One region of the Kitasatospora griseola genome, then DNA from elsewhere that is predicted to be linked to it. Evidence: riboswitches for the same ligand, from Rfam matches in the RefSeq annotation. Region 1 holds a riboswitch; the other holds the start of a gene.
What was found. Region 1 has a riboswitch for thiamine pyrophosphate ahead of thiC (phosphomethylpyrimidine synthase ThiC). Riboswitches for the same ligand answer to the same signal wherever they lie in the genome.
Positions count from the first base shown of each region.

Region 2: it holds a riboswitch for thiamine pyrophosphate, as region 1 does, so the genes downstream of both, thiO (glycine oxidase ThiO) here and thiC (phosphomethylpyrimidine synthase ThiC) in region 1, are expected to answer to the same signal.

Region 1 covers NZ_CP173360.1:4,190,046-4,197,024, forward strand. Annotated here, with positions in the region: gene ACI1MP_RS18890 (AbrB/MazE/SpoVT family DNA-binding domain-containing protein) at 1-78, opposite strand, end outside; gene thiC (phosphomethylpyrimidine synthase ThiC) at 183-1,961, opposite strand; TPP riboswitch at 1,957-2,089, opposite strand; gene ACI1MP_RS18900 (hypothetical protein) at 2,237-2,437, shown strand; gene ACI1MP_RS18905 (flotillin family protein) at 2,623-4,125, shown strand; gene ACI1MP_RS18910 (3-oxoacyl-ACP synthase III family protein) at 4,265-5,272, shown strand; gene ACI1MP_RS18915 (glycosyltransferase family 2 protein) at 5,269-6,009, shown strand; gene ACI1MP_RS18920 (class I adenylate-forming enzyme family protein) at 6,034-6,979, shown strand, end outside.
Region 2 covers NZ_CP173360.1:5,986,100-5,993,078, reverse strand. Annotated here, with positions in the region: gene ACI1MP_RS27235 (polyprenyl synthetase family protein) at 1-489, shown strand, start outside; gene ACI1MP_RS27230 (VanZ family protein) at 490-1,116, opposite strand; gene thiE (thiamine phosphate synthase) at 1,211-1,858, opposite strand; gene ACI1MP_RS27220 (Rv2175c family DNA-binding protein) at 1,855-2,220, opposite strand; gene ACI1MP_RS27215 (NAD(P)/FAD-dependent oxidoreductase) at 2,251-3,456, opposite strand; TPP riboswitch at 3,505-3,617, shown strand; gene thiO (glycine oxidase ThiO) at 3,612-4,772, shown strand; gene thiS (sulfur carrier protein ThiS) at 4,769-4,978, shown strand; gene ACI1MP_RS27200 (thiazole synthase) at 4,980-5,771, shown strand; gene ACI1MP_RS27195 (hypothetical protein) at 5,861-6,175, shown strand; gene pknB (Stk1 family PASTA domain-containing Ser/Thr kinase) at 6,219-6,979, shown strand, end outside.

The DNA of each region.
Region 1 (6,979 bases):
CTCGTCCCCGGGGTGGAGACCGTACTTCTCACGGAGCTCCGCCGGGATGGTGACCTGCCCCTTGCTGTTCAACCGCATCGCGCCCTCCCAGGTATCCCGTATGACGCCCACCACGTAATACCAGCTCTCGCCGGGGAGCGCCGCCCCGAGGTGGTCGGGGCGGCGCCGGCGCGCGTGGGGTGTCAGTCGGTGAGCGGGAGGTAGACCCGGTTGCCGTGGGCGGCGAACTCGGCGGACTTCTCGGCCATGCCGGCCTGGACGGTGTCGTCGAGGTCGGTGCCGTGTTCGTCGCGGATCTGGCGGCTGATCTTCATCGAGCAGAACTTCGGGCCGCACATGGAGCAGAAGTGCGCGGTCTTGGCGGGTTCGGCGGGGAGGGTCTCGTCGTGGAAGGCGCGGGCCGTCTCCGGGTCGAGGGCCAGGTTGAACTGGTCCTCCCAGCGGAACTCGAAGCGGGCGTCGGAGAGGGCGTCGTCCCAGGCCTGGGCGCCGGGGTGGCCCTTGGCGAGGTCGGCGGCGTGGGCGGCGATCTTGTAGGTGATGACGCCGGTCTTGACGTCGTCGCGGTTGGGCAGGCCCAGGTGTTCCTTGGGGGTGACGTAGCAGAGCATCGCGGTGCCCCACCAGGCGATCATCGCGGCGCCGATGCCGGAGGTGATGTGGTCGTAGCCGGGGGCGACGTCGGTGGTGAGCGGGCCGAGCGTGTAGAACGGGGCCTCGTCGCAGATCTCCTGCTGGAGTTCCATGTTCTCGCGGATCTTGTGCATCGGGACGTGCCCGGGGCCCTCGATCATCACCTGGACGTCCTTGGCCCGGGCGATCCGGCCGAGCTCGCCGAGGGTGGTGAGTTCGGCGAACTGCGCCTCGTCGTTGGCGTCGGCGATGGAGCCGGGGCGCAGGCCGTCACCGAGCGAGAAGGTGACGTCGTAGGCGCGCAGCAGGTCGCAGAGTTCCTCGAAGTGGGTGTAGAGGAAATTCTCCTGATGGTGCGCCAGGCACCAGGCGGCCATGATGGAGCCGCCGCGCGAGACGATGCCGGTCTTGCGGCGGGCGGTGAGCGGCACGTACCGCAGCAGCACGCCGGCGTGCACCGTCATGTAGTCGACGCCCTGCTCGCACTGTTCGAGGACGGTGTCCCGGTAGACCTCCCAGCTGAGGTCCTCGGCCCGGCCGTCGACCTTCTCCAGCGCCTGGTAGAGCGGGACGGTGCCGATCGGGACGGGGGAGTTGCGCAGGATCCACTCGCGGGTGGTGTGGATGTTGCGGCCGGTGGAGAGGTCCATGACGGTGTCGGCGCCCCACCGGGTGGCCCAGGTCATCTTCTCCACCTCCTCCTCGATGGAGGAGGTGACGGCGGAGTTGCCGATGTTGGCGTTGATCTTCACCAGGAAGTCGGTGCCGATGACGGCCGGTTCGCTCTCGGGGTGGTTGACGTTGACCGGGATGACGGCCCGCCCGCGCGCCACCTGCTCGCGCACGAACTCCGGTTCCAGGCCTTCCCGGAGTGCCACGAACTCCATCTCCGGGGTGATCAACCCGCGCTTGGCGTAGCCGAGTTGGGTGACGGCGACGCCGTCCCTGGCGCGCAGCGGGCGGCGCGGGCGGCCGGGGAAGACGGCGTCCAGGTTGCGCAGGTCGCCGCCGCGCGGCGCGGTGTGCTTGATGCCGTCGTCCTCGGGCCGGGCCTCCCGGCCGTCGTACTCCTCGACGTCGCCGCGTTGGCGGATCCAGGCGTCGCGGAGGGCGGGCAGTCCGCGTCGGACGTCGGTGGGCAGGTCGGGGTCGGTGTACGGGCCGGAGGTGTCGTACAGCGGGACGGTCCGGCCGTTGGTCAGGTGGACCTCGCGGTAGGGGACCCGCAGGTCGGGGCGGCTGCCCTGACGGTAGGCCTTGCGCCAGGCCGGGGTGGGGTACCCCTCGGCGGACGGCCGGGCAGACGTGTGCTCAGAAAATACGGTCATCGGACCTTCAACTCCCTACGCCGGCATTACCCGGTCAGGTTCCTGCGGTCGGCGCAGCAGGTGGTACGCGGGCCGCGTACCGTCAGCGCCCTCTCAGCCCGGTGCTCCGAGCTCCCGTTCCGCGCAGGCGTGGCCGCCTGCGTTCGGTTCCTCACCGTAGGGCACGATGCGACGCCGGTCCAGGGCGCACCGCTCGGTCCCGCCCGCCCGCCGGCGGCAACTCCCGCGCGCGATCGTGCTGTTCACGCCCCGTTCGAAGTGGGAGAATCGTCCAGGTGATCGGACTGATGGGACGGGTGACGGGGCGGATCGGCGCGGGCCTGGTCGGCGAGGTGATGGTGCACATCCCGGAGCGGCTGGGCACCGAGGCGTTCCTGGCGTACCTCGCCACGCCGGGCGAGTCGTTGGAGCCGGGCGCCATGGTGGTCGTGGTCGAGTACCAGCCACCGCGCACGGTCTACGTCGAGCCGCTCTGATCGCCCGTCAGAACGATTCCGCTCACCCCCCGCGACCGTTTCGGGACAGTGCGAGTTCCCCTCCGCCCACCCCTTCCCCCGTGATCCGGAACGGCGGAGAATGCGGCTGCCGCCGGTTTCCGCGCCAGATCTGCACAACCCAAGCGCAGCACGGGACCGGTGCGCTCCGAAGGGGGAGATTGCCGATGCTGATCGGCATCGCAGGAAGCGCCGTCGGAGGCGTCGTTCTTCTGATCGTCCTGTTCAAGCTCATGTGGCGGGTCGCCGAGCCCAACGAGGCGCTGGTGATCTCGGGTTCCAAGCACGGCGAGGGCCTCGGCTTCCGCGTGGTGACCGGGCGGGGCACCTTCGTGGTGCCGGGCGTCCAGGCGGTCCGCCGGCTCTCGCTCGACCTGAACGAGGCCGCACTCGACGTGGAGTGTGTGACGTCGCAGGGAATTCCCGTGCACGTCAAGGGGGTTGTGATCTTCAAGGTGGGCGACGACAACGCGTCGATCGCCAACGCCGCCCGGCGTTTCCTGGACCAGCAGAAGATGATGGGCCAGCGGGTGCACAACGTGTTCGCCGGCCACCTGCGGTCCATCGTCGGCGGGCTGACGGTCGAGGACATGATCCGCGACCGCGAGCGGCTCACCGGTGAGACCCGCTCCGCCTCGGGCATCGAGATGGAGAAGCTCGGTCTGATCATCGACTCGCTGCAGATCCAGGAGATCCTGGACCCGACCGGCTACATCACCAACCTGGCCGCGCCGCACGCCGCGGCCGTCCAGCGCGACGCCCGCATCGCCGCCGCCGAGGCGGACCGGCGGGCCACCGAGGCCGAGCAGGAGGCGTTCGCCCGCAAGGCCGAGGCCACCCGCAACTCCGGTATCCAGCAGGCCGGTTACCAGGCCGAGATGGACACCGCCGCGGCCCGGGCGCTGCAGGCCGGCCCGCTCGCGCAAGCCGCCGCCCGGCAGGAGGTCGTGGTCCAGGAGACCAAGGTCGCCGAGCTGGAGGCGCACCGCAAGGAGCAGCAGCTGCAGGCGGACGTCCGCAAGCCCGCGGACGCCCGCGCGTACGAGACCCGCACCAAGGCCGAGGCCGACCGCGACGCCCGGATCTCCGCCGCCGAGGCGCTGTCCCGGGAGACCGACCTGAAGACCGCCGCCGAGGCGAACCGGGTCAAGGTCGCCGCCGCCGCCGAGGCCGAGGCCACCCGGGCCCGCGGTCTGGCCGCAGCCGAGGCCACCCGGGCCACCGGTGAGGCGCAGGCCGCCGCCGAGGCCGCCAAGGGCCTGGCCGAGGCCGAGGCGTCCCGGGCGAAGGGTCTCGCCGAGGCGGAGGCCACCCGGGCGCAGGGCCTGGCCGAGGCCGAGGGCATCAAGGCCCGCGCCGCGGCGCTGGCCGAGAACCAGGAGGCGGTGGTCGCCCAGCAGCTCGCCGAGAACTGGCCGGCGATCGTCCGGGCCGGCGCGGACGCGTTCGGCAACGTCGAGCACATGGTGCTGCTGAACGGCGCCGAGGGCATGTCCGAGATGTTCGCCAAGGCGCTCACCATGGGCGGCACCGGCCTCGGCCTGGCCCGCCAACTGCTCACCGCGATGTCCCCGTCCGCCGCGGACGCCGGGAACGGCGAGAGCACCGCGGCCGCCAAGGCCGCCGCCACCCCGGCGCAGGTCATCCCGATCCAGGCCGACCCCGAGTAACTCCCGGCAGGGACAGGCACGTTCCGCCCGGGCGAGGGAACCCCTCCCCGGGCGGACCCATGTCCGCCTCCGCACATCTCAGCCGCGGGTGAGTACTCGTACTCACGCCCCCGGGCCGGCTCCGCGCCAGCATCGAGCCATGGACCTCCTGCCTCGCATCGGGATCACCGCGACCGGCTCGTGCCTGCCCCGACAGACCGTCACCTCCGGCCAGTTGCAGGACGAAGTGGCCGCCGGCGCCCGGCTTCCGCTGCCCGACGGCATGTTCGAGAAGGCGACCGGCATCCGCACCCGGCGCTTCGCCCGCGACGACGAGCACCCCTCCACGCTGGCGCTGGGCGCGGCCCGCCGGGCGCTCGCGGCGCGCGGGATCGGGCCCGAGGACGTCGACCTGCTGCTGTTCGCTTCCGCCTCGCGGGATGTCTGCGAGCCCGCCACCGCGCACCTGGTGCAGGCCGAACTCGGCTCCCGCGCGCACGCGTTCGACCTGTCCAACGCGTGCAACAGCTTCCTGAACGGCATCGACGCCGCCCGCGCGATGATCCTGGCCGGGCGGGCCCGGCGGGCGCTGGTGGTGACGGGGGAGACGCCGAGCCGGGCGATGCGCCGCGACCCGTCCGGCCTGGCCGAGTTCCGGGAGGGCTTCGCGGGCTACACCTTCGGCGACGGCGGGGCGGCCGTGGTGGTGGAGCGGGTGGAGCGCGGCGGCATCCTCGACATCGAGGCCGAGACGGCGTCCGAGCACTGGGAGGTCGGCGGCATCCCGGGCGGCGGCTCGCGGCATCCGCGCGGCGACGAGTGGAGCTACTTCCGCGGCGGCGGCAAGGAGTTGCGCGGGGTGTTCGAGCGGATCGGCGCGGACATCCTGACCCGGGTGGCGACCCGCACCGGCTTCGGCTGGGACGCCTACGCCCGGGTGCTGGTGCACCAGGTCACGCTGCCGTACCTGGAGCGGTTCGTCGAGCTGACGGGGGCGCCCGCCGACAAGCTGGTGGTCACCGTACCCGAGCTCGGCAACCTGGCCTCCGCCACCATCGGCGTCCAACTCGACCGGATCACAGGTGAGTTGGAGCCGGGCGAGCGGGTCCTGATGGTCGGCCTGGGCGGCGGCGTCAGCCTGATGACGATGGTGTGGGAGAAGTCGTGACGGCCCTGTGGGTGCTCGTCCCGGCCTATCAGGAAGCGGCCAGGATCGGCGGCGCCCTGCGCGCCCTGGCCGGCCAGCGCGATCTGGACTTCACCCTGCTGGTGGTCGACAACGGCTCCACCGACGACACCTGCGCCCAGGTGCGGGCATTCGCCGAGCAGGCCCCGTTCCCGGTGCGGCTGCTGGTGGAACCGGACAAGGGCGTGGGCTGCGCCGTTGACACCGGCTTCCGGCACGCCATCGCGAACGGCGCCACCCTGCTGGCCCGCACCGACGCCGACTGCCTGCCCGAACCGGGCTGGACGGCCGCCGCCCGTGCCGGGATGCTCGCCTGCGGCGGCCTGGTCTGCGGCAAGGTCACCGCCCGCCGCGACGAACACGGCCCGCTGGGCCGCGGCACCTTCCGCGTCCTGGTCGGCATCGGCGCGTTCTTCGGCCGGATCCGCCCCGCGCACCGCCGCCGGCACGGCTACCTGACGCCCTACCGGATGCACGCCGGCAACAACATGGCCGTCACCGCCGAGCTCTACCTGGCCTCCGGCGGCATGCCCCGGCGACCCTCCCCCACCGACCGCGCCTTCATCAACCGGGTCCGTCGGATCAGCACCGCGATCGTGCACCGCCCCGACATGGTGGTCCAGAACTCCACCCGCCGGATCCGCGCCTACGGCCTGCGCGGCACCGCCCGCTGGTACCTGGAGCGCGGCGCCGGCCACCGCTCGGTCGACGTCCGCTGAACCCCTACCGCCCGAGGAGTCCCCGTGCTCGACCAGCTCGACCGCACCCTGCGGGACGCCGGCTCCCGCCCGGCCCTGCTCGGCGCCACCCGCGCCGGCGCCCCGCGCGTCCTCGCCCGGTGCGCCCAACTGACCGACCTGGCCGACCGGTTGGCCGCCGCACTGCACCACCGGCACGGCCTGCGGCCGGGCGACACCCTCGGCGTCGCGGTCCGGCCGGGGCCGCGGGCGCTCGCCGTGCTGCTCGCCGCGCACCGGCTCGGGCTGCGCGTCGCCGTCCTCGACCCGGGCGCCGGGCCCGACGTGCTGCGCTCCCGGCTCGCCCTCGCCCCGCCCGCGCTGATCCTGGCCGACGCCGCCGCGCAGGCCGTCGCCGGCTGGGCCCGGCCGCTGGCCCGCCGGGCCCGACTGGAACTGCCGCCGCTGCACACCCTCGCCCCCGTGGCCACCGTCGGCCCCCGCCACCCGGGCTGCGCCCGCGCCCTCGGCGACCACCCCGGACCGCCCCCGGCCCCGTACGACGGGGACGGCGACGCGGTGATCGTCTTCACCTCCGGCACCACCTCCGCCCCGCGCGCCGTGGTCCACACCCGGGCCTCGCTCGACGCCGGGATGCGCGCCGTGGACGCCCTGGTGCAGCCCCGGCCCGGGCGCACCGTGCTCGGCGACACCACCTTCGTGCTGATCCCGGCCCTCGCCGCGGGCGCCGTCGTCGCCCTCCCGGCCCGCCGCGCCCGCACCCTGCAACGCCAGATCGACCGCCTCGCCCCCGACGAGACCTACCTGACGCCCCCTCGGCTGCGGCCCCTCACCCACCTGACCGGTCGGGTCTGGACCGGCTCCGCCCCGGCCCCCGCCGCCCTGCTGCGCCGCGCCAAGGACGCGGGCGCCACCGAGGCGTGGAGCGTGTACGCGCTCACCGAGCTCTTTCCCGCCGCAGCCGTCGAGGAGCGCGACAAGAGCGCCCACC
Region 2 (6,979 bases), 1.8 Mb from region 1:
GTGCTGCACTACAAGTCCGCGAAGTACACCATCGAACGCCCGCTGCAGGTCGGCGCGCTGCTGGCCGGCGCCGGCCCCGACCTGGTCGAGGCGCTCGGCAACTTCGGCCTGCCGCTGGGCGAGGCGTTCCAGCTCCGGGACGACCTGCTCGGCGTGTTCGGCGACCCGGAGGTCACCGGAAAGCCGGCCGGCGACGACCTCCGCGAGGGCAAGCGCACCCTGCTGGTCGCGCACGCCATGCGCGGCCTGTCGGAGATCGACGCCAAGACCCTGGACGCCCGCCTCGGCGCGCCCGACCTCACGGCGGACGAGGTGGCCGAGCTGCGCGACCTGATCTCCACCAGCGGCGCCCCGGCGATCGTCGAGGCCCGCATCGACCAGCTGCTCACCGAAGCGCTGACCGCCCTGCGCAACGCGCCGATCGCCGACGGCCCGACCCGCGAGGTGCTCCGGGCGCTGGCGGACGCGGCGACGGTGCGCAAGTACTGATCAGCGGGCCCACCACCGCCGGGAGGCGAGTGCGGCCAGCCCGGCGCCGGTGGCGTTCAGCAGGACGTCGTCCACCGAGGAGACCCGGTCCAGCCACAGCACGTACTGGGCGGTCTCCACCAGCACCGAGCAGGCCGCACCGAGCGCCAGCATCCGCGGCACGGACGCCAGCGCACGGAACCGCACCGGCGCGAAGCAGCCGAGCGCCGCGAACACCAGCAGATTGCCGCCGATCTGCACCACCGCGGTGACCGGCGTGCCCTGGGTGAGGACCTCGTACAGGTCCCGCAACGGCAGCAGGCTGACCCGCCGGGGCGCGACACCCGCCCCCGGGCCCGGCAGCAGAATCATCCAGACCCACGGCACCGTCCCGTGCACCACGGCAACCTCGGCGAACGACCGCCCCCGTCCCCGGTCGCCCCGCCGCCGGGCCAGCACCCGCACCAGCCCCGCCGACAGCGGCAACGCGACCAGCGACCAGAACACCGCCGCATTGACCGTCCCGAGCCACGGCTGCCACCCGGCACGGTGATGCAACGGCCGCTGCGCAACGAACGCGACGGCCGCAGCGAGCAGGACGACCGGAGCGAGCAGCACGACCCGGCGGGCACGGAATTCGGGGTTCACGACTGCACGGAGGCCACCAGCGCCACCACCGGTTCCCGGGAAGCGCAGGAACCCGTGAGGGTGCGGAACCAGGGGCGATCGGTCACCCACCTGCCTACCGCAGGCGCGCAGCCAGTTGCGCCGCCGCCGCGCCCGGGTCCTCGGCGGCCGTGAGGGCCCGGACGACCACGATGCGGGTGGCGCCGGCGGCCAGGACCTGGTCGAGGTTGCCGTGGTCGATGCCGCCGATCGCGAACCAGGGTCGGGCCGGGTCGGCGGCAGCCGCGTAGCGGACGAGGTCGAGGCCGGGGGCGTGGCGGCCGGGCTTGGTGGGGGTGGGCCAGACCGGGCCGGTGCAGAAGTAGTCGACGCCGGGCTCGGTGATCGCCGCGTCCACTTCGGTCTCGGCGTGGCAGGAGCGTCCGATCAGGACGTCCTCGCCGAGGATGGCCCGGGCGACGGCCACCGGCAGGTCGTCCTGCCCGAGGTGCAGCACGTCGGGGCGGGCGCCGAAGGCGACGTCGGCGCGGTCGTTGACGGCCAGCAGCTTGCCGTGCCGCTGGGCCGCGTCCGCGAAGACCTCCAGGTACTCGAGCTCCTGGCGGGCCTCCAGGTTCTTGTCCCGGAGCTGGACGATGTCGACGCCGCCGGCCAGCACGGCGTCCAGGAAGTCGGCCAGGTCGCCCTGCTCGCGCCGGGCGTCGGTGCACAGGTAGAGCTTCGCGTCGGCGAGCTGCTGACGGGCTGCCACCGGGCTGGTCACAGCGCCAGGGCCTGGGCGCGGCGCTTGACCTCGGTGCCGCGGTTCTCGCGCAGCGCCTGGATCGGGCTGCCGGGCAGCGACGGGTCCTCGGTGAACATCCACTCCAGGATCTCCTGGTCGGAGAAGCCGCAGTCGCGGAGCACCGTGAGGGTGCCGACCAGGTGCTTGACCGGGCCGTCGTCCTCGATGAAGTCGGCGGGCACCTGGAGGGAGTTGTTCTCGCCGCGGCGGACGGCCAACAGGGTGCGGTTCCTCACCATGTCGCGGACCTCGGTGATCACCACGCCCCACCGCTCCGAGATGTCGGGCAGGTACAGCCACGCAGGGACCAGGGCGTCAATCTTGGGATCAATCTTGCTCACGGCACCCAGCCTACCCATGCGCCACCTGCGCTACCTGGTCGCGGCCTTCAGCTGGACGGCCGGATCGGCGGCGAGCTCCGGGTCGAGCACCGTGCCGCGTTCGATCAGGCGGCGGCCCTGCGCCAGGTCGCGCGGCCGGTCCACGGCCAGCAGGGCGACCGGCGCGCCGTCGCGCAGCCACAGCACCGACCAGTCCCGGCCGGACGGGGAGCCGCGCCACAGCAGGTGGTCGGCCCCGGCGTGCCGGCCGGCGTACTGCACCATGCGGTCGAACTGCTCGGACCAGAAGTACGGGACGGGGTCGTAGGGCGCGTCCAGGGCGCCGAGCACGGAGGCGGCGACGGTGCCGCCGGAGTGCAGGGCGTGGTCCCAGTGCTGGACGGCCAGCCGGGCGCCGAACCGGGCGGACGGGTAGGAGACGCAGTCGCCGGCCGCCCAGACGCCGGGCAGCGCGGTACGCAGGCGGTCGTCGACCGGGATCGTGCCGTCGGCGTCGAGGGCGAGCGGGCTGTCGGCGAGCCAGCCGGTGGCGGGGCGGGCGCCGATGCCGACCACCACCTCGTCGGCGGGCAGGTGGGTGCCGTCGGCGAGCAGCACCCCGCCGTCGGCGGCCCCGGCGACGCCGACGCCGCAGCGCAGTTCGACGCCGGCGGCGGCGTACCACTCGGTCATCAGCGTGCCGAGTTCGGCGGGCAGCGCCCCGGCCAGCGGGGTGGCGGCGGCCTCGACCACGGTGACGTGGCAGCCGAGGGCACGGGCGACGGTGGCGGTCTCGGCGCCGATCCAGCCCGCGCCGACCAGCACGATCCGCTTGTCGGGGGTGAGCGCGGCGCGCAGCGCGTGCGCGTCGTCGACGGTGCGCAGGGTGCGGGCGCCGGGCAGGCCCGGCAGCGTGCGGGGGTCGGCGCCGGTGGCGATCACCAGGGCGTTGTACGGGAGTTCGCCGCGGTCGGTGTGCAGCACGCCGGCGTTCAGGCCGGTGGCCCGGTGGCCGGTGAGCAGGTCGACGCCGAGGTCGCTCCAGTCGATCTCGAAGGCGGTGGCGTCGGCCTTGCCGAGCAGCACGTTCTTGGAGAGCGGCGGCCGGTCGTACGGCAGGTGGAGTTCCTCGCCGACCAGGGTGACGGCGCCCTGCCAGCCGCCCTGCCGCAGGTTCAGGGCGGCCTGCGCGCCCGCCATGCCCGCCCCGACCACGACGACCCGGTCCGTTGCCCTCAGCTCAGCCACGGCGTCCACCCTAACCGGCCTGCTGCCGCTACGGGCACCGGCGTTAAAGTGGAGGCACTACCTCATCACGGGAGCCCGGCGCACCGGGCTGAGAGGCGGGCTGTGGCGGCCCGCGACCGTCCGAACCTGATCCGGGTCATGCCGGCGAAGGGAGAAGAAGTGCTGTGGCACCTACCGACGTGCTGGTGATCGGCGGCGGCATCATCGGCCTCGGCGTCGCCTGGCGCACCGCGCAGCGCGGACTGAGCGTCGCGGTGGTGGACCCGTCGCCGGGCGGCGGCGCGGCGCAGGTCGCCGCCGGGATGCTCGCGCCGGTCACCGAACTCCAGTACGGCGAGGAGCCGTTGCTGCGCCTGGGCATGGCGTCGAACGAGCGCTACGGCGCGTTCGCGGCCGAGCTGACCGAACTGACCGGCCTGGACACCGGCTACCGCCGCACCGGGACGCTGGCCGTCGCGCTGGACTCCGACGACCGCGAGGAGCTGCGCGAACTGCACGCCTTCCACGGCCGGTTGGGCCTGGAGTCGCAGTGGCTGACCGGCCGGGAGTGCCGGCGGCTGGAGCCGATGCTGGCCCCGGGCGTACGCGGCGGCCTGCACGTCGCCGAGGACCACCAGGTGGACGGCCGCCGCCTCGCCGCCGCGCTGGTCGCGGCCTGCAAGCTGCTGGGCGTCGCCTTCCACCGCACCCAGGCCGCCGAACTGCTGGTCGACCGCGACGGGGCCGACGGCGACCGGGCCATCGGCGTGCGGCTGTTGACGGGCGAGCAACTGACCGCCGGGCGGACGGTCCTGGCGGCCGGCGCCCGCAGCCACCTGCTGCCGGGCCTGCCGGACGGGGTGCTGCCGGCGATCCGCCCGGTGAAGGGCCAGGTGGTGCGGCTGCGGATCCCGAAGCTGTACGCGCCGTTCCTGTCCCGCAACGTGCGCGCCGTGGTGCGCGGGCAGCACCTGTACCTGGTGCCGCGCGCCGACGGCGAGTTGGTGATCGGCGCGACCACCGAGGAGATGGGCCACGACACCACCGTCACCGCGGGCGGCGTGTACGAGCTGCTCCGGGACGCGCACGAACTCGTGCCCGGCATCACCGAGTTGCCGCTGGTGGAGACCAACGCGGGGCTGCGGCCGGGCTCGCCCGACAACGCGCCGCTGCTCGGCCCGACCGCGTTGCGCGGCCTGGCCGCCGCCACCGGGCACTACCGCAACGGCGTGCTGCTCACCCCGGTCACCGCCGACCTGCTCGCCGACTACCTGGCCACCGGCGAACTCTCCCCGCTGGCGGCCGACTTCACCCCCGACCGCTTCCGCACCGAGGTGCCCGCATGAACACCGTCGCCCTGACCGTCAACGGCGAACCCCGCACACTGCCCGAAGCCACCACCCTGGACGCGGTGGTCGCCGAGGTGTCCGCCGCCAACACCGGCGTCGCCGCCGCCGTCAACGAGGTCGTGGTGCCGCGCAGTTCGTGGCCGACCACGGCGCTGCTGGCGGGCGACCGGGTGGAGATCCTCACCGCCGTGCAGGGAGGCTGAGATGGCCGACGACCTGCTGACCATCGGCGACACCGCCTTCGCCTCCCGCCTGATCATGGGCACCGGCGGCGCGCCCAGCCTGGACGTGCTGGAGCAGGCGCTGCGGGTCTCCGGCACCGAACTGACCACGGTGGCGATGCGCCGGGTCAACACCGCCACCCAGGGCTCGGTGCTGGAGGTGCTGGCCCGCAACGGCATCCGGATCCTCCCGAACACGGCCGGCTGCTACACCGCCGGCGAGGCCGTGCTCACCGCCCGCCTCGCCCGCGAGGCGCTCGGCACCGACTGGGTGAAGCTGGAGGTGATCGCCGACGAGCGCACCCTGCTGCCCGACCCGATCGAACTCCTGGACGCCGCCGAGACCTTGGTCGACGACGGCTTCACCGTGCTGCCGTACACCAACGACGACCCGGTGCTGGCCCGCAAGCTGGAGGACGTCGGCTGCGCGGCGATCATGCCGCTGGGCTCGCCGATCGGCTCCGGCCTGGGCATCCGCAACCCGCACAACTTCCAGCTGATCGTGGAGTCCGCGAACGTCCCGGTGGTGCTCGACGCGGGTGCGGGCACCGCCAGCGACGTCGCCCTGGCGATGGAACTCGGCTGCTCCGCCGTGATGCTGGCGTCCGCCGTGACCCGCGCCCAGGATCCGGTGCTGATGGCCGACGCGATGCGCCGCGCCGTCGAGGCCGGCCGCCTCGCCCACCGGGCCGGCCGGATCCCGCGCCGCTACTACGCCGAGGCCTCCTCCCCCACCGCCGGCCTGGCCGACACCCGGGAGCGCCCGGCGTTCTGACGGCGCGCCCGAACCGCCGGGCGCCCCGGCGCGTCCTCGGGTCGAGGGGGTGCGCATGGCACAGGCACGACGGAACCGGGCCGAACCTGGTGGGCGCGGTGGTGTTCGGCGCGGCGGCGGCGCTGCTGACCGGCGCGCTGCTGTGGCTGATCTGGCAGTTCACCCACCTCGCCCCGGGCCTGGAGACGGCCGGACGCGACGCCCCGCGCAACGACGCGGTGCGGCTCTCCGGGCTGCTGCTGCTCCCGGTGCTGGTCTGCGCCGCCGTCGGCGCGGTCGGCGCCGGGCGCGACGCGGGCCGCCTGCGGCGGCTGGGCCGGGCCGGCCTGGGCGCGCTGATCGGCCACCTGCTGCTCGTCGGCGCGCTGCTCGCCCCGATCGCCGTGTCGGCGCTCCGGTCGTGATGACCGATTCGGGCGACTCGGCCCCTAGACTCCTCGGGTGGACATGACCATAGGTGACCCTCTGCTCGGCGTGCTGCTCGACGGGCGCTACCGGGTCGAGCAGCGGATCGCCGTCGGCGGCATGTCGACCGTCTACCGCGGCACCGACACCCGTCTCGACCGCGCCGTCGCACTGAAGGTGATGCACCCTTCGCTGGCGGGCGACGCCGACTTCACGGCGCGGTTCATCCGCGAGGCGAAGGCCGTGGCCCGGCTCGCGCACCCCAACGTGGTCAACGTGCTGGACCAGGGCGCGGATCCGCGCGCGGTGTTCATGGCGATGGAGTACGTCCCCGGCCGCACCTTGCGCGACCTGCTGCGCGACCGCGGCGCGCTCTCGGTGCGGGCGGCGCTGGACGTCCTGGAGCCGGTGCTGGCGGCGCTCGGCGCGGCGCACCGGGCCGGGCTGGTGCACCGGGACGTGAAGCCGGAGAACGTGCTGATCACCGACAACGGGCTGGTGAAGGTCGCGGACTTCGGCCTGGTCCGGATCATGGGCGCCGCCGATTCGAGCACCACCGCCGCCACCGAGGCGGGCCAACTGCTCGGCACCGTCTCGTACCTGGCACCGGAGCAGATCAGCCAGAACGCGCCCACCGACCAGCGGGTCGACGTCTACGCGGCGGGCATCCTGCTGTACGAGATGCTGACCGGCGCGAAGCCGCACACCGGCGAGAACGCCGCCCAGGTGATGTACCGCCACCTGCACGAGGACGTCCCCGCGCCGTCCCGCACCGCCCCCGCGGTGGGCCGGGAGCTGGACGC